3 regions of the Neobacillus canaveralius genome follow, and region 1 is predicted to be linked to each of the others. Evidence: riboswitches for the same ligand, from Rfam matches in the RefSeq annotation. Region 1 holds a riboswitch; each other region holds the start of a gene.
What was found. Region 1 has a riboswitch for cyclic di-GMP ahead of ABC255_RS23665 (ATPase, T2SS/T4P/T4SS family). Riboswitches for the same ligand answer to the same signal wherever they lie in the genome.
Positions count from the first base shown of each region.

Region 2: linked by a shared signal. The riboswitch ahead of ABC255_RS03705 (DUF3789 domain-containing protein) and the one ahead of ABC255_RS23665 (ATPase, T2SS/T4P/T4SS family) in region 1 are both predicted to bind cyclic di-GMP.
Region 3: linked by a shared signal. The riboswitch ahead of ABC255_RS02525 (PAS domain S-box protein) and the one ahead of ABC255_RS23665 (ATPase, T2SS/T4P/T4SS family) in region 1 are both predicted to bind cyclic di-GMP.

Region 1 is NZ_JBDFLL010000001.1:4,823,520-4,830,887, forward strand. It holds gene ABC255_RS23635 (DUF2777 domain-containing protein) at 16-579, shown strand; gene ABC255_RS23640 (ThiF family adenylyltransferase) at 634-1,662, opposite strand; gene ABC255_RS23645 (aldehyde ferredoxin oxidoreductase family protein) at 1,882-3,711, shown strand; gene ABC255_RS23650 (MoaD-like domain-containing protein) at 3,768-4,040, opposite strand; gene ABC255_RS23655 (ubiquitin-like small modifier protein 1) at 4,042-4,314, opposite strand; gene ABC255_RS23660 (YisL family protein) at 4,432-4,791, opposite strand; gene ABC255_RS23665 (ATPase, T2SS/T4P/T4SS family) at 4,877-5,485, opposite strand; cyclic di-GMP riboswitch class I at 5,692-5,778, opposite strand; gene ABC255_RS23670 (spore germination protein) at 6,008-6,232, shown strand; gene ABC255_RS23675 (spore germination protein GerPB) at 6,251-6,487, shown strand; gene gerPC (spore germination protein GerPC) at 6,497-7,117, shown strand; gene ABC255_RS23685 (spore gernimation protein GerPD) at 7,107-7,277, shown strand; gene ABC255_RS23690 (spore germination protein GerPE) at 7,291-7,368, shown strand, end outside.
Region 2 is NZ_JBDFLL010000001.1:759,335-766,702, forward strand. It holds gene ABC255_RS03690 (glycoside hydrolase family 32 protein) at 1-855, shown strand, start outside; gene ABC255_RS03695 (carbohydrate kinase family protein) at 944-1,876, shown strand; gene ABC255_RS03700 (DoxX family membrane protein) at 2,018-2,527, shown strand; gene ABC255_RS03705 (DUF3789 domain-containing protein) at 2,638-2,757, opposite strand; cyclic di-GMP riboswitch class I at 2,802-2,885, opposite strand; gene ABC255_RS03710 (C39 family peptidase) at 3,021-3,737, opposite strand; gene ABC255_RS03715 (flagellar motor protein MotB) at 3,766-4,503, opposite strand; gene motA (flagellar motor stator protein MotA) at 4,500-5,303, opposite strand; gene ABC255_RS03725 (YaaR family protein) at 5,428-5,865, shown strand; gene ABC255_RS03730 (flagellar hook-basal body protein) at 5,880-6,722, shown strand; gene ABC255_RS03735 (flagellar hook-basal body protein) at 6,728-7,368, shown strand, end outside.
Region 3 is NZ_JBDFLL010000001.1:505,920-513,287, forward strand. It holds gene ABC255_RS02515 (hypothetical protein) at 56-418, shown strand; gene ABC255_RS02520 (hypothetical protein) at 410-2,158, opposite strand; cyclic di-GMP riboswitch class I at 2,364-2,453, shown strand; gene ABC255_RS02525 (PAS domain S-box protein) at 2,530-6,528, shown strand; gene ABC255_RS02530 (SGNH/GDSL hydrolase family protein) at 6,669-7,142, opposite strand; gene ABC255_RS02535 (SGNH/GDSL hydrolase family protein) at 7,146-7,352, opposite strand.

The sequences.
Region 1 (7,368 bases):
GCACGGAGGTTAAACATGAATCGACAACAAAGAATTAAACTATTAGATTTTCAACTGAGGGCCTATAACGAAGGAGCAGTTGAACAAATCAGTGATCAATGGATCTTTTTTGATGAGGAAACGGAAGAAGCAGCGATGCTGGATGACTATCTTCAGCAAGAGATTGAAATATTTCGTGTGAATCGTTGGAGGAAAGGAATCTTAATCGAATCTGGGAAGATACGAAGCGGAAATGAAATTATTATGCTTCGTGACCATGACAAGGTTAGAATCCGAAAGCATTTAATTTACTCATTGGAAAGACTTTTAGAGGGAATGAATGATGACGCCTTTTTTCAATTTGTCACGACATTAAATTCTTTAGATTTTTCTATATACGATTGTATCTACTGTTATAATCACCTGTCATTCTTATCCGATGATAAACAAAGAGATGGGGTAAACTTTATTGTCTTCGATAACCAGGAGCAAATTTGTAATGTTCAGCACCATTTTTGTTATTTCGAAAAGGTAAATGACCGCTTTGAATTTACCTTAAATACAGGAAAACGATTGGTTATTGAAAAGATGATATCTTAAGTTGAAAAGGTGTGTTTTTCATATAAGAGAAAAAACACACCTTTTTTCTGTTTTTTAGTTTCCTATATATTTTGAGTAAAGGGATTTTGCTTTTACGATATCATTTGTACCATGGACTAGTACTCGACCATCCTTAAATACGACGATGGATGTTTCCTCATCGGGAGAAAAACGAAGTAAAAATTGGTTTCCAATGACTTTTCCATTTTGTTTTAGTTGTTCACCAAGCTTATGTAAATCGCGTTCCCGCTTTTCTCTAAAGTATATTTGCACGGTATCTCTTCCACATAGAGAATTATAGGTTTCCTGAACGGCGGACAATCGATCCAGAAAGTCAAACTGACGGTTTACACATGTAGGACATTTTGGATTTTTCCCCTCACTTGTATCCATTGAAAAAAAGGAAGTATCCCAAATGTCTATTTGTTCAAGGTTGGTATTCGTCGTGGCCCCTACCAATAGTTTAATTGCTTCCATTGCTTGAAAGGACCCAATAATATCTGTAATTGGTGACAGAACACCAATTGTATCACAGGTTTCCCCCCTGCCAGCTGGTACTTGTGGAAATAGACAGCGATAACACGGGGTTATTCCAGGTTTAATGACCGCAAACATTCCTCTAGAGCTGACTGCAGCTCCATGCACCCAGGGGATTCCATACTTAACGCCAACATCATTGATTAAGTACCGGGTCATAAAATTATCAGTACCATCAATAATAACATCAACACCAGCTAATAATTCCTCCGCATTATCAAGATTTAAATCTGAAATAACGGCATCAATTGTAACCGTGGAGTTGATTGAATTCAGTCTCTTTTGTGCAGCAACTGCCTTTGGGAGATTTTGATTTACATCTTCCTCATTAAAAAGTGATTGTCTCTGCAGATTCGAAAGGTCAACTACATCTCTATCAATTAACCTTATGTATCCCACACCAGATCGGACCAAATGATTGGCACTTACCGTTCCCAATGCACCCACACCGACAATAGCTACTTTGCCTTGCAGCAATTTAGACTGTCCTTCTTCCCCTATTCCTGAAAAAAGAATCTGCCTTGAGTATCTTCCTAAATCAGTCATGTGTAATCCTCTTTCCTAGATTAGTAGTACATTTAACGAGTCCCGTAATCTACGTTAATTTTAATTGAATTTTAGAAAAGTTTAAATATTAAATATACAAAATTAATTGTATAATAGAAATGGGTTTATTTATTAATTTTGAGAAGAATATCCTATTAATATTTTTTAATATAAATGGGAGATTAGTTTCAATTTATTAATGAAAGAGAGGGAAAGCATTTGAATTTAGGTGGGTTTTTAAACAAAGAAGTGGTAGTTGATTTAACCGCTGGTTCAATTAATTACAGACCTATTAACGAAGAGGATGCAAAAAAGTACATTGGTGGCCGCGGTCTGGGCGTTAAATATGTACTCGATAATGGACCTGAAGTAGAGCCGTTATCTCCTGAAAACATGCTTTGTATTATGACTGGTCCTGTAACTGGATCACGTTCATCCATGAGTGGACGCCTTTGTGTTGTGACTAAGTCTCCGTTAACAGGAACTGTTACAGATTCGCATATGGGAGGATGGACGGCAGCCCGTTTAAAGTGGGCGGGGGTTGATAATATCATCCTTACAGGTAAAAGTGACAAGCCTGTTTATCTTTATATCGAAGATGGTACAGCGGAACTGCGTGATGCATCTGATTTATGGGGCAAAGGAACAAGAGAAACCGTTAAAACAATGCAAGCAAGGTATGGCGAACAAGACCTTAGTGTCATGACCATTGGTCAAGCTGGTGAAAACACAGTTAAGTTTGCTTCCTTTATTAACGAGCATGACCGTGCAGCTGGACGCGGCGGAACTGCTGCAGTTGCAGGCTATAAAAAATTGAAAGCGGTTGTAATTAAAGCATCTCAAAAAGGAAACATGCCGCAGCCTAAGTTAGAAACTGAGTACAAAGAGGCTAACAAAAAGGCAGTAAAGGCTATTCTTGACGGCGGATTAACGGCACCAAATAAAGGTGGTCTTTCCGTTTATGGTACAAACGTATTAACTAACATTATCAATGAGGTTGGAGCCCTTCCAACAAAGAACTCCCAGTTCACTCATTGGGATGAGGCTGAAAAGCACAGTGGTGAATATGTCAACGAGCATTTACTTGTTAAAAATAATACTTGTCACGCCTGCCCTGTAGGCTGCAAAATCGAAGTTGAAGTGAAGGATGGAAAATATAAAACCAGAGTCGAAAGTATAGAGTTTGAATCTGCTTGGTCACTTGGATCTAACTGCTTATTAAGCGATGCTGAGGCCATCTCTTATCTGATTGACCGCTGTAATGAGTACGGTATTGATACCATTGAACTAGGTCACTGCTTCTCCGTAACAATGGAAGCCTATGAAAAAGGTTTGATTACGGAAGAGCTTATCTGGGGCGATGCAGATTCTATGATTGATTTAACTAAGAAAATTGCATTCCGTGAAGGGTTTGGCGGAATCCTTGCTGAAGGACCTGCAAAAGCAACTGCTTCTTGGGGGGCACCAGAACTTTCTATGTCTGTAAAGGGACAATCCATTCCCGCATATGACCCACGTGGCATTCAAGGTATTGGTCTCGGTTATGCAACTAGTAACCGCGGAGCCTGCCACCTGCGCGGCTATACGGTTGCAAGTGAAATTGCGGGTATTCCAGAGCCTACAGACCGCCTTAAGCCAGAAGGAAAAGGTGAGTTATTAAAAGTATTCCAAGATATGCTTGCTTTCTCTGATTCTATGAATATTTGTAAGTTTTCATCCTTCTCTGAAAACGCCGAGCATTATGCTGAACAATATAGCACCATGACGGGTATTCCGATGACTGCTGATGATGTGATGAAGGCTGGAGAAAGAATCTATAATCTTGAGCGTTATTACAATAACCTCGCTGGTTTCGATAAAGAAGAAGATGACTATCTGCCAAAACGGTTCACTGAAGAACCTGCTTCTGGTAATAGTGCTGGTGAGGTCAGCCGTATGGATATCATGCTAAAAGAGTACTACCAAGTCCGCGGTTGGCAGGCTGGAATAGTTACCGAAGCAAAGCTTCGTGAGCTAGAAATTATTGACCCGGAAAATCAATTAGTCTAATGAAATAAGCAAAGGCTTCTGCATGTTTTGCAGAAGCCTTTTGATTCGAAAATTAACTATCCGCCTATCCTTCTTGTTTTCACCCGGTAATTTTTGATTAGCTCTTTAAGGGTCATGTCATCTTTAGCACAAAAAAGAATATAGACACGATTCACTTTAAAAGTAGACGTTATTGAAAGCTCCTCTTCCCCTACTATTTCTCCATACCAGTCGTCAGATTTATATATGTAAGGAAACTGATCTGTAATTTGTTTACCGCCTAACTCTTCAAAATACATTCCTAGGTGCTTTCGATTTATTCCACGGAACTCTAATTCCTGCTGCAGCATATTAGCCACCCGCCACAGGAGGAAATAGTGCAAATTGATCGGTTTCTTTAACAATGGTCTCAAGACCATCCAAATGAATAATATTTCTTCCGTTAATAAAAACATGAACAAATGGAAGCAGCTCCTTTTCAGGAGTAAATATTTCATCCTTCAAGTCAGGAAACATTTCAACCATTCTTTCAAGTACATCAATAACCCGTTGACCTTCAGGCTTAACCTCAACCCCAACTCCGCCGCAAATTTGCCGGAGATTAGCAAACACTCTTACTAGCATCCCAATCACTCCTCTCCCCTTAATTAAATAGTAAAACTATTTGCAATTCCTGTCATCTATTTTTAAACTAAAAAAGAGCTGCCGATAAACTTGGGCAGCTCTTTCTAACATTCTATCTTATACGTGAAAAATCGACATTGGCAGTTTATCAAAACCTAAATACAATACAAGTAAGAAGGCAATAACAAATTGTATCCATAAAACAGAAGTCTTTCTATTTTGTGCAACCTTACTAAGGATCATTTCAAATAAACCAATTACCCATATCCCTACTACCGCTTTTAATATATACAACAAATCAATATTGGAAAGCATGAAAATTAGTCCAACACCAGTTGCAATAATTAACAAGTAAAGCACACGTAAAATCATTCGAACAATTTTAGCGCCCTTTTCTTTTCCGCTTTTCAGTAAAAATATAGCGACAATAAATAAAATTAGAGCTAAAACCCAAGCTGTAACGTGACCATGAATCATTTCATTTTCCTCCTATGTATGCATTGCTTATAGCAACACTATCATACCATAGGCGTTCCGAAAATCCTAAAAAAAAAGCGGGATACTAATAATATGAACCTTCAAGAGGATTTATCGTAAAAATATCTCTTAGCACAATCTGATCCTCTGCGATTCCCTGTATCTCTGTGATTTTCGTAATTTTCCTTTCCCCATCATTTGTACGTGAGAGGTGGACAATGATGTCAATTGTTCCAGCGATTTTTTCCCTAATCGCTTTGATAGGCAAATTTATCCCTTCAAGATAAGCAATGATTTCCAACCGGTCAATCATATTACTTGGACTGCTGGAATGTCCTGTCGCAAGAAAACCATTTAGTTCTTTATTTTCATTCCGAAGTATTTCACGTACATCATTACCACGAACATCTCCAATAAGATTCCTTTCCTCTTTTGGAATGAAAGTGGAAAGTGCATTGACCAGGGTGGTTTTACCTGCCCCTGTTCCTCCGCTTACTAGAATATTTAATCTAGCTTTCACACATGTACAGAGGAATAGCGCCATTTCCTTTGACATGGTACCGTTACGTATTAAATCCTTCATATCTAAAGGTTTCCATGAATTCCTTCTTTTAGCCAGCCTTGCTGATCTGTACAATTTGTAATCTACATCTTGTATTCCATCACTTTGTTGGATTTGTTTTAATAGCCCCATACATTCCACCCGCCTTGTTTTTGTTTTTTTGAAAACCAATTTGCTCACAAAACATAAAGAAGATAAAACGGTTAGGCAGGGGTCGATAAAACAGAATAAAAATAACCCCGCCTTTACCGAAAGGGGGGTTAACAAATGAAGTACAACATTGCACATAGAAAGACCTATGTAAGCAATGCTGTTATCTACGAAAAACACCCTATTCTTTCGGTAACTGGCTGGCGTAGTGCGAAAGCACCTTAGCCCCTTTAGCTTTGCGTCACTGATTTTCACCAGTTTTGCCTTTATCGAGAATCAGTGTTTTACATTTCCGACTGATCTCTTAAATCTATCATAAGTCCTTTTGCCTTTATCTCATATCCTACTATTATACCATTTTTTAATAAAGTATAGGTAGTATGACCTAATTCTATAATTTTCCCAACCACCTAATATTAGCTTTACTTTATTTAGGCGAATGAATCACATTACACCAACCCATACATACGATATTAGAAGAATAAAAGGTAAAGGGTGTTGTTGATGCCAGCGATTGTAGGAGTTGCACAAGTCATTTCACTTGGCAGCAGTTCCGTTTTTCATATCGGAGATGTCTATAAAATCATGCCATTTTCATCTGCAAAAACTTTTTCCGGTGCTGGGTCCTTTAATACGGGTGAAAGTTTAATGGTTCATAATAACAATTTAAGTCATACAAACACAAACGATTCAGATGGTGTAGATCAAGGAATCTTCCTAAATGCCTAGGGAATGGGTGATCTTTATATGAATTTTTATATTCAGCAATCTATTCAAATAAATTTTATTAAAATTAACAGTATTACAAATTCTTCTGTCCTGCAAATTGGCAGTGCCGGAATCATTAAACCTGCCTCATATTTGCATAATACAGGAGGTTTTTCAAAGCCAGCCCCGAAGGCAGGAGGCACTCAAACAACAAATGGGCAATCTAGTGTTGCAGTACCTTTGGGGGGCGTTGGGCGAGGAGAAGAAACACAGTGAGGTGATGGTATGTATCAGGATTATTCACAACTTCTTCAATGGGTCCAAATGACACTACAAATACAAGAAAACAGAATTGCTGCTCTGGAACAGACCATTCAAAAACAACAGGAACAATTGAAGCAATTAAAGGATAAGCCTACCATTCAGGTTGATAAAATCGAATATAAATTTGATCAATTGAAGGTTGAAACTCTTGATGGAACATTAAACATTGGCCTTAACCCATCAGATTTGGCAAATATTGAAGATTTTGCTGTACAAAATCAATCCTTAAATACACCCATCCAACCTAAGGCACAAATGCAGAGATCTATGAAAATAGAAGAATCTATATACCAATATTTAGAAACTGAACTCCCAATAGTATTTAAGGACACACAAACTCAATTAAATGTTCAGTTAGATGATTCCTATTTAGATTTTATCAAACAAGATATAATGAAGCAGCTTCCAGCAAGGATTGATTACCATGTACAAAATACTGCAGTAAATAATCGTGAAGGCGGACAAAGTACAGAGGAGATCATTATTGAATTACTCAAACAGGAGATCAGAAAAGGCATTTTAATATTTATTAATCATTTGCCGGATAACGTGAAAGGAATGAATACACAAAATGAATTTTGAAGTATATAATCGGGACCTTCGTGTAGATACGATTAGAATTCTAGGCGTTGCAAGTTCTTCACTCGTAATGATTGGCGACACTCAAAGTGTTCAATTGGCATCAACTTTCGACACACCTGCTGAATCACTCATCATCGGGCCATTTGTGCCACTTTTTTAGGCAGGCTTAACATATGCTTGAAAGAACTTCTGTGGTAAATACCGTTAAAGTAAACTCGGCTTCCTTTGCCTCCACCATCCAGCTTGGTGAT
Region 2 (7,368 bases), 4.1 Mb from region 1:
CCTGACTTATTCAAACTACCGGTAGATGGCGGTCAAGAAAAGTGGGTAATGATTGTAAGTATCGGTGATAACGGTGAATCAGCAGAAGGTTCCAGAACGCAATATTTTATCGGCCAGTTTGATGGAACAACTTTTGTAAATGACCATGAGGATTCGACGATTCTTTGGTTAGATCACGGCCGTGATAATTATGCAGGTGTGAGCTGGTCTGATATCCAAGATGGAAGACGTATTTATCTTGGATGGATGAGTAACTGGCGCTATGCCAATCAAGTCCCTACAGAGGGATGGCGAAGTGCCATGACGTTACCAAGAGAATTATCCTTGGCTGCAAATGATGCTGGCATCCGCTTATTCCAACAACCAGTTGCTGAGGTTAGTAGAATTAGAAAAGAAACGAAATCCTACCCAAAATTGTCAGTTGAATCAGGAAACGCGATTTCAATCCCGTTACCTCATTCTTTAATGGAAATCACCATTGAGTTTGAAAAAGAAAGTTCAGGCCAATTTGGACTTATCATCCAACACTCTGAAGAGGAAAAAACAGTCATTGGTTATAATGCAGCAGAAGAGAAGTTATTTGTTGACCGAACACTTTCTGGAGAACATACCTTTTCGACATCCTTCCAAGCGGTACAAGAAGCACCATTAAAGTTGGATAATCAAAGATTGAAACTTCAGTTGTTTTTAGATACATCCTCAGTCGAGGTATTTGCAAACAATGGTGAGGCTGCTATTACCAGCTTACTGTTTCCATCCCAATCAGGGCAAAAACTCGTTTTATTTTCAAATGAAGGAACTACAAATGTGTTGGAATTAAACGTCACGGAACTTGATTCCATTTGGAGCAAGTAAACGAAATATGGAAGCTCTAATCGGTTAAATGGTTAGAGCTTTATTTTTTAAAAGGAGGGTGTTTGGTTTGAGTTCATCAATTATATGCATGGGTGAATTATTAATCGATTTTTTCTGTACCGATGTGGACATTAACTTATTAAAAGGACAAAATTTTCAAAAACAAGCTGGGGGAGCGCCGGCTAATGTCTGTGCGACGATTGCGAAATTAGGGGGGACAGCTCTTTTTAGCGGAAAAGTCGGAAATGATCCATTTGGACATTTTCTCAAGAAAACGCTGGATGATGTCCAAGTAGATACAGCAATGCTTGTGTTCGATGATTTTCATCCAACCACATTGGCCTTTGTATCCCTACAGGCAAATGGCGAAAGAGATTTTGTATTTAATCGCGGTGCTGATGCTTTCTTAGTGGAGGAAGAAATTGATATCGATAAGCTAAATGAGGCTGCAATTCATCATTTTGGTTCTGCCACTGCTTTATTAAGCGACCCCTTTCAATCCACTTATTTTCAAGTAATGCGTCATGCAAAGGAACAAGGGAAATTTATTTCATTTGATCCTAATTACCGAAAAGATTTATGGAAAAACAGAATTTCCGAATTTATCCACTTGGCAAAGAAGGGAAGCTCCTTAGCTGATTTTGTAAAAGTGAGCGATGAGGAGCTAAAACTAATTACAGGAATCCCTAACTTGGCAGAGGGAACAAATCATCTTCATGAATTAGGAGCGAAAGTAGTTGCTGTAACATTAGGTAGTGAGGGAACATATCTGTCAAATAGGGAAAAAAGTGAAATTGTTCCAAGTGTAAAAATAAAATCCGTTGACTCGACAGGTGCCGGTGACGCATTTGTTGGGGCAACCTTATTCCAATTCGCAAAAGATAACCCTGAGATAGAAGACTTTGAGAAGCTTAAAAAAATTATTTACTTTAGTAATAGAGTTGGTGCTTTAGTATGTACTAAGGTGGGTGCAATTTCTGCATTACCTACGTTAGAAGACGTTTTATCTGCATTATCCTGATTACCATAACTGTTGTTCAAACTTCCGTCATAACATTTCAAACAAACTGTGAACTTAACACTATACCTATGTTACTAACTAACAAAATCCAATATAGTGTAAGTATAAAGAGCAAACAAATTTTGAAAGGCGGAATGACTTATGTTTAACAACTTTTTAAGAGAAAATAAAATCTCAGCAGCTATTTTAACTATTATTCGTTTATACCTTGGCTACTCTTGGTTCACTGCTGGTTTTCATAAATTAACAGGCGGGTTTGACGCTTCTGGTTTTCTAAAAGGTGCGATTGCAAATCCAGTAAAAGGACCAGATGGCAACATGGTATACGGATGGTACGCTAACTTCTTAGAAAGCTTTGCTTTACAAAACATCGATGTATTCAACTTCATCGTTCCTTGGGGCGAAACGTTAATCGGCTTAGGACTTCTTCTAGGATGTTTAACAACAGCAGCAATGTTTTTCGGTCTAGTAATGAACTTCAGCTTCTTCTTAGCAGGAACCGTATCTCATAACCCAACAGACATCTTCTTAGGCTTCATTATCTTAACAGCGGGCTACAATGCTGGAAGATATGGTTTAGACCGCTGGGTGGTTCCATTCATCCGTAAAACACTAAATACTCATACTGAAAAAAATAAAGCAGCTGCCTAACTTGTAGGCACAGAGACGATTCGTTCCCCCCGAATCGTCTTTTTTATGGGTGACAGGCACCGCCCGTGGACACTGTCCACCTGAGGCGGACAGTCATTCTAGCAATTTTATTATTCTTTTGATATGAAAAGATTCATTTGTTGATCGGCGTTTTTTGCTACTGCCATTAGACTCATGGTGATTAGCATGGTAAGTGCTCCTATGGCTACGCCTAGTATAAAAGTTAACATTAATTTTTCCTCCATTTTCACTTAATCGTAGGAAGGATTACATATTCGGTAACTGGCTAGCGTTGTTTTTCACTTTAGCCCCTATAGTTTTGCGTCATCACCTTTCGGTCATTTTGCCTTTTCGTACGATTAATGTTTTTTTATTTTTGGTGAATTTTCCTTAGTATTCTATTGTATCGACAACATTGATTTAAAAGTTTAATAAAATGTCGAAAAAAACTAAAAACATGATAAATAACTTAAATAGATTCTTTAGCAACCTTTTATTTGGGTTCGATGACGATTGCTTGTGAGCCCATTTGCTCCCATGAGGAGATGAAATTTTTTCTATCCACTTTTTTGTTTTTTGTACCGTATGGATCGTTGAGATAGATGTATTCTTGATCGTAGCCGGTAATGACGACACTGTGCATTTTAAACGTAATTCCAACGGTCCCTTGTGGTGTAGACCATGTTTCGAAATCGGGTAAGGGTGAAAAGCTGGTGGTGGTAATCACCCAAACAGGAAGACCTTGACTTACTTTTTCCAGGATGGAGGAAAAAGGATAGTTTGATAAATTTTGAACCACCAACTGGTCATTGACATTGGTATTCGCTAAATAAAAAATCGGTCCATGGTAGACACCTAAACCAGGACCAGTTTCCATATCACCAACAAATCCCATATTGGGATTTCCACTTTTCCCATCATCGTAGAGAAGAGGAACCCTTGGGATTTGTGCGGCGAGTTCATTTTTAGTTACGTCGATTCCCCAATATTGCAGTAACATAGCTAAACTGGTTACTTCACAGCCGTTGAATAACCGGGGTTCATCCATTTGATTGAGTAAAGGTACATCCAATTGGATTTCCTCGGCCAACACCACTTTTGTAAAGGGAGTAGCAGCCGCGTCTTCTTCGTTACGGCCTGTACCCACGTCTGCCAATATAGAAAAACATAAAACTAGTATACTAACCCCATATATAACAACCTTTTTCACAGTTGCATCCTCTGCTCCCCAGAAATTTTTAACTTTCTCGTAAAATCACAACAGTTACTCGCCGATTTGACTGGCGATTTTCATCCGAATCATTTGGATAAAGAGGCTGAAATTCTCCAAATCCTGAAAACTGCATGCGATTTGCTTGAACCTTTTGTGACTCAAAGTAGTGGAGAACACTTGCGGCCCGAGCGGCAGACAGTTCCCAATTGGAATTATAGACAGTATTGTGTGCCGGAACATTGTCAGTATGACCTTCAATGCTGATCGGATTCGGAACGGTATTAATCAAACCGACAAGCCCGTTTAAGGTTTGATACGAGCGCTCTTTTAAATCCGCTCTTCCAGAATCAAATAACACAACGTCTTTTAACGAAACTTCAATTCCCTTTTCCGTTTCTTGGAGAGAGACCATATCCTGCAGACTATTGTTATTTATATAGCTTTCGAGCTGTTCCCTTAATACATCCAGTTCTTTGTCATTGGTTTCGCCTTTTACTTCTTCCTCTGGCAGTCCTACCTCTAGTTGTGGAGAGGAAGGGTTCGGCGATAGACCTGCTTGTTGATTGTCAATTTTTGTCCCCGTTAATTCAGATTGAAAGGATTCCATGATCGATTGATATTTATCTTTGTCAACGGTGCTGGATGCATATAAGACAATAAATAATGCAAGTAACAGAGTTAAAAGGTCAGCATATGGTATCAGCCAGGATTCATCTATATGTTCATCGTGGTCAGAGTTAAAGGCTCTTTTCCGTTTTCTCATGCCGATTTCTCCTCAAAATCATCATCTTGTTCAAGTTGCTTTTCTGCTTTATGGCGTTCAGAAGGAGGAATATGAACCGTCAGCTTTTTCTCCAAGGCACTTGGTAAAACTCCCTGGTAGATAGAAATCAGCCCTTCAATGATAATCAGCTTTAATTCTTGCTCTTGTTTGGAAAGTCTCTTTAATTTGTTCGCTAATGGATGCCAAAGTACATAACCGGAAAAAATCCCAAGTAAGGTAGCAATGAAAGCAGCTGAAATCGAATGACCGAGTTTTTCTACTTCGGATAATGAGCCGAGTGCGGCAATTAGACCGACTACGGCCCCAAGTACACCAAGAGTCGGAGCATACGTACCAGCTTGGGTGAAAATAAGTGCGCCTGTTTTATGACGTTGCTCGATCGCCTCGACTTCATCGAATAACACTTCCTCAATGAATTCCGCATCATAGCCGTCGATGATCATTTCGAGCCCCTTTTTAAAAAAAGGATCGTCTGTTGTTTCAGCAATTTCCTCTAAAGCTAGAAAACCCTCTTTTTTGGCCATTTCCGCACATTCTATTAATCTAGCAACCTGTTCTGCTTTCGAAGGAAGCTTCGGTTCAAATAAAGAAATTTTTAACAGCTTCGGAAACTTTTTGATTTCTCGAAACGGAAATGCAATAAGCACGGCAGCGGCTGTTCCGCCAAAAATAATCAGATATGCCGCGGGGTTGTTCAAGGATGCGAGTGGTGCTCCCTTTAACATCATCCCTATACCAATTGCGAGGAGTGCCAATAAAATTCCAAAAATACTAGACATAAATTTCTCCTTTAGTTTATCTTTAATTTAGTTTTAATAAATTGCATTCTACGTGAAACGGAAAATTTCGACAGTTTTCTTTTTTTAATAAAGTGATGTTAACCATCATGAAAGGGGTATCCGCTTGAAGATCCAACAAAGTCAAACTATCAGTCAGGATCGCTTTATAACTGTGCGGGAGAAAGGGAAAGAATCCTCTTCCTTTCAACAAATTTTTCAGGAAACACAATTTGATTTAACACAGGAGCGATTGCAAACCCTTCTCAAGGATTTGGATCAAAGCGGTACTCGGTTAAGTACCTCTCAATCTGTAAAAGATTTACTAGCGTATAAACAAAGCATTCAAGATTTTTTAAAAGAAGTGGTACAAAATGGTTACTCCATAGAAGAGTATCGGTCATTTCACTCCAATGGAAGAGATAAAAGACTAAAAATAATTAAACAAATTGATCAGCAGTTGATCAAACTTTCGGAACAGGTGATGGAAAAACAAACTGTTTCGGTTGACCTTTTGAAGACTATCGGTGAAATTAAAGGACTATTAGTAAACTTATACATGTAGAGAGGAGCACGACTATGCTTCGAGGAATTGATACCGCTGCATCTGGGATGATTGCGTTGCAAAGAAGACAAAATGCACTTACGAATAATTTGGCTAATGTTGAGACTCCAGGTTTTAAACAGGATTCAAGTCCGCTTCGTTCCTTTCCCGAAATGTTATTGGAGCGCATTCGTCAAACAGAAACTTCGGGAGAAGCACCAAAAATCGGTACTTTGTCCATGGGAGTGTATAATCAAGAAACCTTACCTCTTTTTTCGCAGGGAAGTCTGGTGAACAGTAACTTGCCTTTTGATGTCGCTATTAACGACCAAGCGTTGCCTCCCATTGTAGAAAACGGGGAAAACATAAAACCAGCTGCCTTTTTTGCCGTGCAAACCGCTGATGGCAGTTTCCAATTTACACGAAACGGAAGGTTTTCGGTAAATCAAAATGGACAGCTGACGACCTCGTCCGGAGATTTGGTTTTAGGAAAAAATGGCCGACCCATATCGGACCAAGAATTGACACTTGGAAATGTGTCCATCCAAAGTAACGGGGATATCATTGTTAGCCCTGATGACCCAGCGCGTGCACGAACCGTTGCCTCACTTGGAATCATGGTGGTCGAAAACCCCAACCAATTAGTGAAAAAAGATAATGGTCTTTATGAGCTAGAGGGGGCAGTACCAGCTATGCTTGCACAGACTCTCCCTGCAGGTTTGCAGCTGCACCATAAAATGATCGAGCAATCAAACGTTGATACATCCCAAACGATTACCGAAATGATGACGAATATTCGGTTGTATGAGGCCAATCAAAAAGTACTTCAAGCCTACGATAAAACACTAGAACAATTAAACACGATTGGAAGGGTATAAAAGCTATGAATACATCTTTATTTATTGCCTCGTCCGGTGTTCGCGCCTACCAAGGGAAGTTAGATACCATCGCAAATAATATTTCCAATGTGGAATCGACAGGCTTTAAGCGTAGAGAAACCGCTTTTAGTGAAAATCTAACCGTTTCGATTCAAAACCAAGCAGAGCAAGAAAAGGAGGTGGGACGTTTGTCTCCTCAAGGCATTCGAACTACTTTTGGATCACGTATTGCAGCTACACCATTGGATTTGACTCAAGGTGCACCTAAGCAAACGAACCAACCCTTTGATTTCATGGTTGAAGGGAACGGCTATTTCCAAGTACAACGAACAACAGGAACAACAACGGAAATCTTGTATACGAGAGGTGGGGCCTTTCAACAATCTCCCGTTGGCGGCGGTCGATTTCAACTGGTAAACGATCATGGAGACGTGCTGCTTGATCAAAATCGAAATCCAATTGAATGGAGCGCGGACAATGAATTTGTGGTAGCCGTTGACGGAACCATTATGGGGACAAACCAGCAAATTGGTTTGGTCGATTTCACCAATCCACAGCAGTTAAAGGATGATGGAGGGGTATACCGAATAACGGGCGGAACCATTAGGGCTGTAGATTCTAACTTTCAAATCAGACAAGGGTTTTT
Region 3 (7,368 bases), 4.3 Mb from region 1:
ATTGAAAATTTGGGGAGTAAAGCTGAATTCACATCAAAAATGGGAGGAGTTTTAAGTGATAGTGGAAAAGGGGATCGTTTTTTTAGCATTATGTATGGTGATAGGAATCATCAATCTTTGTCTTGTATTTATGGGGACAAGTAAGAAATGGTTATTAAATTCTGTTATAACAGTTTTAATCATCGGAATGGGTGTAGTGGAAGGTAAGGCGGATGCTGCCACGAAGGGAACCTACCACTATAATGATTCTTTTTCTAGTGTATATGAAGGAGAGTTAAATGAAAAAGGATTGCCAGATGGGAGAACCAAGGGGACAGGAACCTTGGTCCTCCAATCTAAACCATATAAAAACAGAGCTAATGCACCAATCAGCTCTGTTTTATTTTATATAGATTCCTGTGAATGTACTTTAGTCTAGAGTAATTACGTCATAGATTTCTTGATAATCCATAAGCAGCATTTTCTTTAAGCGTATCTCTATATCCTTACTATTCCTATTATTGATGTACTCATTGGGAAGTAATGTTTCTTTCATACACCCTAGATCGATATTTGTTTTAAGCTTAGTAAAGAACTTGGATTCAAATAAGTCATTTTGTAATTGAATAATGGCTTGATTGTCGATTAATATCTTCGGAGCCACTCTATTTATTTCGTCTTCAACTTTTTTATACGCCGAAATAAATGCTTCTTTTGTTTTTTGTGTTGCTTCAATTTTGAGGCTTTCAATTGAAAGTGCAGAATGATTCAAATCTACAGCAAAATATTTAGGGTGAACGTCGAGATGTTTATCCTGTAAGTCTTTTAATACCTTTGAATCTGCCCAAGATTGATAGCCGCTATATAAGGCTGTATCGTATTCAATTGCGAGAAAGATCGCGATGCATAGTAAGTCTTCTTCGAGCAGTTTATTACGTAAGTGATCTAAATATAGTTGATATTTAGAAATGAAATCAGCACGGTTTGGGTTATAGTGCTTTAGATTCGTTGTTAAATACCGAATAATCCACTTGAATTCATCATAAAACTGAAGGAATGCTGTGCTTTGTGGAATGGTCATGTACGCTTGTAAAGTACTTGGTAAATCTTTAAAGAATGATTGTTTATTCTTTACTGCAAAAACTGGGATTTCATAATGTATTGCCTTTACCATTCGTAAAGCATCTTCTTCTGAATCAGTCTTTTTTATGACATGCATGGATAAATTAAAGCACTTAAACACGATGTCCACTGAATGATCGTCAAAGTGGTCGGTGAAATAAGAAAACATTTGAGAAGGTACTGTCTCCTGATTTTCGGAAAGAATAGCTTCAGCACTTTCGTAATAAGGAATCCCTGAATTATCGATAAAGTCCTTAATTTCATCATAGATTTCTTCGATCCCTGTTTCTATTTTAGATTTAAAATGAATAAGCAACAGAATATCAAACCAGGAAGTGAACCCATAAAACCGAATGTACTTCGTTGGTTTATTTATAACAGATTGTAAGAATAATATCTGATATAGTCTCGAGTTATTATATTGTAGCACTGTTAATTGATTGAGTTCCTGCGGTAGAATCTCAGAATAATTTTTACTATATGCAATTGGGTGCTGCAGAGATGAATCTAGCCAAGGTGCACATAATAAATTACTTTTTAACTTAGATGGGATTGGCTTGTTTTCATCCATTAAAGGCATGGTAATTAATCGGTTTCGCGGTTCCATAAAGGATGATATTGCTGAAAAATAGGTTTGTTCTACTTGTTGAATATGTATCATATCATTGGTTGTTTGCATTTCAGATCTTTGTGTCCGAACTGTTCCGACAAGAAGCATAAGTGAAGCCAAAGTGAAAAATGCTACTGTCGTTCCTCCAATTAAATCTCCAAGCGGTCCAATATCTCCCCAACTTTCTCCCATTGTAAATGTATAAGCTTTTGAAATACAAAATATCGTACTCAATATATACAAACCAAGTGCTGAAAAAAGTGCAGCCAGTTTTTCGAATTTTTCTAGTTTATATTTTTTACTTTGAATAACGAAAGCAACTATCATCCAATAAACGATTGAAATCCAGAAATACGGACTAGTGGGTGAGTAAGCCACAAGTATCGCATCCAAAAAGCTAGGGTCTGGTTTGGGTACAGTAGAATCTATTGAAATATTCATATTCATTCTTTTTTATTCATTCCTTATATTCAAAATGATATATACATATTTTACTATAAAGTGACTTCCTTGGTGTAGTGGACCAAGGTTCCTGTCCCCTTGGCCCTTTTGGCCCTTTTTACCAATAGCCCCAAATAGTAGGTGGTTTATTTTATTATCAATAATTGTATAATAGATAATAGTCTCAGAAAATACTGAAATAAACAAAAAAATACGATAAAGGCAAACTTACTGAAAGGTGAGGACGCAAAGCTACGGGTCTATGGTTATAAACCATAACTATGATCGCCGGGTTACCGAATAATGATATGACCTGATCGGCTAGTTCTAAATGGAATAGTCTTCTTTTTTTATTACATAAAGATTGGGGTATTTAAATGAATATTGGATTTATTGCTTCCCGATTCGATGAAAATAACTTACATAAAATATTCGATAACCCTGGACTAGCGATCTGGTATAAAGACTTACTAGAAGATACTTTATGGGTATCTAAAGGTAATGCATCCATATACGGGTATACGCAAGAATATTTCATGGAGAATCCCACAGTATGGTTAGAATCGGTTTATCCGGAAGACAAATGGATAATTGAAAATGCAAGTAGCAGGCAATTAGTAGGGGAGTCAACCGTTGTAGAATATCGAATCATTCGTTCCGATGGTAAAGTTCGATGGGTGCAGGATCGTTCTCAGCCAATCTTAGATGAAGGGGGAAAGGTGATCGCCATAAGCGGTTCTGTAAATGACATTACCTTACAAAAAAGAGAGACATTGAAATTACAAGAGCAGCTTAAAATGACCGAAAACAGGTATCGTTCACTAATAGAAAGTGAAGACCAATATCGTAGTTTAGTAGAAGTGTCACCAACAGCTATCTTTGTTCATCAAGAAGGAAAAATCGTTCTGGTCAATCGTGCTGGATTAGAGGGGCTTGGTGCCGTTCATGAGAATCAGCTGGTTGGCAGGGAGATATTTGACTTTATTCATCCGGAAAGCAAGGAAATCTTATCGGACCGTTTTAAGGAAACGTTAGTAAATGGAAAAGTTGGCCCGAGCGAATGTAAATTATTGACCTTAGATGGAAAGACCATTGATGTAGAAGCCTCTGGAACAAAAATTCTATTTAATGGAAAACCAGCAATTATGGCGGTTGGAATCGACATTACAGATAAGAAAATCTTACTTGAACAATTAGCTATAAACGGCCAACGGTATAAATCGCTCTTCGAACATAATGACAACAGTGTATACTCGTTTGATTTGGATGGTCATTTTACTAGCTTTAATACTGTTTGTGAAGAAGAAACGGGGTATCGTAAGGAAGAACTATTAAAGCCGATGAATTTTAAGGAATTGATTGTCCCTGAAAAACTGGAAGAAGTAGTAGATCATTTTGCCCGATGCATAAAAGGAGAGGCACAAAATTTTAGAACCTCTATAGTGGATAGGAAGGGTTCGATCATTCATATAAATGTGACAATGGTACCTATTTTCGTAAATGGAGAAGTGAATGGTGTTTTTGGGTTAGCTCAGAACATTACGAAACAGGTGGAAATAGAAATAGCCATTGAACATATGGCCTACCATGATTATTTAACCGGTTTGCCAAATCGCAATAAGTTAAATTCAAGTCTAACAAGCGAACTGGTCAGTGCTGCAAACAGAGACCAAAAAGTGGCTGTTTTATTTATGGATCTTGATCGATTTAAAGTGGTCAATGATACCCTCGGTCACAATACAGGCGACGAATTGCTCAAAGAAGTAGCCCAACGGCTTAACGCCTCTTTAAATGATGGAGACATCGTTTTTCGGCAAGGTGGAGATGAATTTATTATTATTCTTAAAGACGCTGATCGAGATGTGGCTGCAAAGGTGTGCAGAAGAATTATGGATGTTGTAGCTGCTCCATTTAAGATTCAAAATTATGATATCTATACTTCTCCGAGCATTGGGATCAGTATATTCCCAGAAGATGGAGAAACGGTGGAAACGTTAATTAAGCATGCTGATTTTGCCATGTACCAAGCTAAAAAGGAAGGAAAAAATAATTTTAAGTTTTATTCATCGAAGAATCAGGCTTTCAATATCAATCCCTTAGAATTCGAAATGGATCTTCATAAAGCCGTTAAAAAAGAGGAGTTACTCCTTCACTATCAGCCGAAAGTGAGTTTGAAAACAGGAAAAATTGTCGGTGTAGAAGCCTTAATCCGCTGGAGCCATCCAAAATGGGGACAGGTACCACCTGGAACCTTTATTCCGATTGCCGAAGAAACAGGACTCATTATTCCTATTGGTGAATGGGCTTTATATACTGCTTGTAAGCAAAATAAAGAGTGGCAGCAAAAAGGTTTTACCACCACGATTTCTGTCAATTTATCAGCTAAGCAATTTACACTTTCTAATTTAGATGAAACAGTTGCGAGGATCCTGAACGAGACAAGGTTGGAGGCCCAATACTTGGAATTAGAGATTACCGAAAGCATAACAGCGAATATAGAACGCACCATTTCAACCTTACAAAAGCTTAAAAGGATTGGAGTTCGCATTAGTATTGATGATTTTGGGACTGGTTTTAGTTCTTTAAATTATTTACAAAAGTTTCCTTTGGATACTTTGAAGATTGATCAGTCCTTTATCCGGAGACTGCAAAATAATCCGAATGATGAAACGATTGTAAAGGCTATTATTTCAATGGCCCATAATTTGAATTTAAACGTAGTTGCGGAAGGTATTGAAACAAAGGAGCAGCTTGTGTTCCTACAGGAACATCTTTGTGAAGAAGGACAAGGGTATCTATTTACGAAGCCACTTACAGCAAACGAATTAGAACATACTATCATGAACATTCAAAACGTAGTCAATGAATATGGAATCTCGCAAGATGTTAATGAACGCATGTGGTCTGAAGAATTGGTACGTATCGCAAAGGAAGAATTAAATGAAACGATTCGCCTGCAGCAGGGGATGACATTTAAATTTAAAAATATAAACGATAAATTTATTCACACCTTATGTGGCGGTGAACTACTGTATCGCTTAGGCCTTATTCCGAGTCTTGTTGTAGGAAAACAGCTGAAGGATTTTCTTCCGAGAGAGAAAGCTGAGAAAAAGGAAGTTTACTACCAGAGAGCGTGGAATGGGGAAGAACATGTAATTTATGAAGATGAGCTGAATGGAATTTCATATCTAGCGGCGTTAAGCCCAATTAAACGTGGTGGCGAAGTAGTGGAGGTAATTGCCTCATGTATCGATATTACCGACCGTAAGAAAGCTGAAAAAGCCTTGCTGGAAAGCGAAAGTAAATACCGGTTGATTGCTGAAAACATGACAGATCTCATAATCTTATTCGATATAAATAGGAGAGGGATCTATGCATCCCCATCCCACGAATCTATCCTTGGTTATACGCCAGAATACTTTGAAGGAAGTAGTACATTAAATCTCATTCATCCTGAGGATTTGGACTCTACTATGAATCAATTAACGGAGGTAATCACGACTAAATTACCTGCGAAGGTTGATGTTAGGCTGTTACATGCAAATGGTGAATGGAAATTATTTGAATGTACAGGAACACCAGTCATAGGTGAAAATGACCAATTGGAACACATTATGGTGATAGCGAAAGATATTACAGAGAAAAGAAAAGCGGAAGAAATGCTATGGAATGCTGAGAAATTGTCGTTAGTTGGGGAGTTGGCCGCAGGAGTCGCACATGAAATCAGAAATCCTCTAACATCTATTAAAGGGTTTATCCAATTATTCCGGGAAGGCATCATCAAACATGAATACTTTGAAGTCATCCTGACCGAGTTTAATCGGATTGAGGAGATCATAAAAGAGTTTCTTTCACTTGCCAAACCACAAGAAATCCAACCTAAACTAGTCAATATCCCTTCATTGTTAAAGGAAATTGAAACATTACTAGAATCAGAGACGCTCCTTAATGATGTGACTTTATCATTTGAGATGGAACCAGGCCTCCCATTGGTTATGTGTGATGCCAATCAAATGAAACAAGTATTAATCAACCTTTGCAAGAATAGTTTTGAAGCAACCGATAAAAAGGAAAATGGTTTCGTAGGAGTCAAAGCTTATATCCATCAAGATCATCTCATCATTCAGGTAAGGGATAATGGAAATGGAATAAGCGAAGAACGATTAAAAAGACTAGGAGAACCTTTCTATAGCAACAAAGAAAAAGGAACAGGATTAGGGTTGATGCTCTGCTTTAGGATTATCAAACAACATAAAGGAGCATTGACATTTGAAAGTAAAGAAAATCATGGTACTACAGTTGAGGTTAGGCTGCCATTGGCTTTAGTTGAGAATGGTGACCCCAATAATACAAATACGTCAACATTTATAAACTAAATGCTTATTGAACTGGTAGATAAAGTTAAATAGTTTGATTTGCAAAAAAGCAAAGCGCTAAAAAGGGCTGTTTCTACAGCCTTTTTTTGCATTCTTACAGGGATGAATGGGGGATGCTAGGATAATATCTAATATAGTGATTAATTGAAACTATTTTCAATCTTTTCAAAACCAACATATGGTATTTTATTCCACTGCAACAGCTGAAAAATTTCATGTGCTATTAGTTGATATCCTTTTGAACTTAAATGAAAATCTTCTGGATTGGTCAAACACTCATCATAATTTTCGTTTATGATGCGTTCAGTTTCAACGAAAGTATACTTTCTTTCCTCTGTTTTTCCTTTGGTTAAGTCATTTACCAAATTCAGTATTCTCGTTAATTTACGTTTCTTCTTATCAGTAAATCGTTGAAAAGGATTATAGTATCCCAACACATAGACTTGTACCTCTTTGTTGAGATGATCTATTTCTTTTAAAATAGTAGAAATGTTTTCGGCGAATTGCTTTAACGTTTCCCCTGCACTATTCGGATTTTCTTGCAGAGCATAGAAAAAATCATTGCTGGCAATATTCACTGTCATTATAGTTGCTGCTTTCACAGCATCACGCATATACTAGTTTTCAAGCAGCTCTCTCTTTAAATTTTCCGAAGTAAATCCAGGTACTCCGAAATTGTTAAATTGGATAGCACCTGAATTCTTCAATTTATCTGTTAGGTATGCAGGGTATCCTTTACCTTTTTCACCAAATGGTGTAGTCCCCTCAGCAAGTGAATCTCCTAGCGCAACATAGTAAATTAATTTCTCCTTGATACTAACCACAAAACCCTCTCCTTTT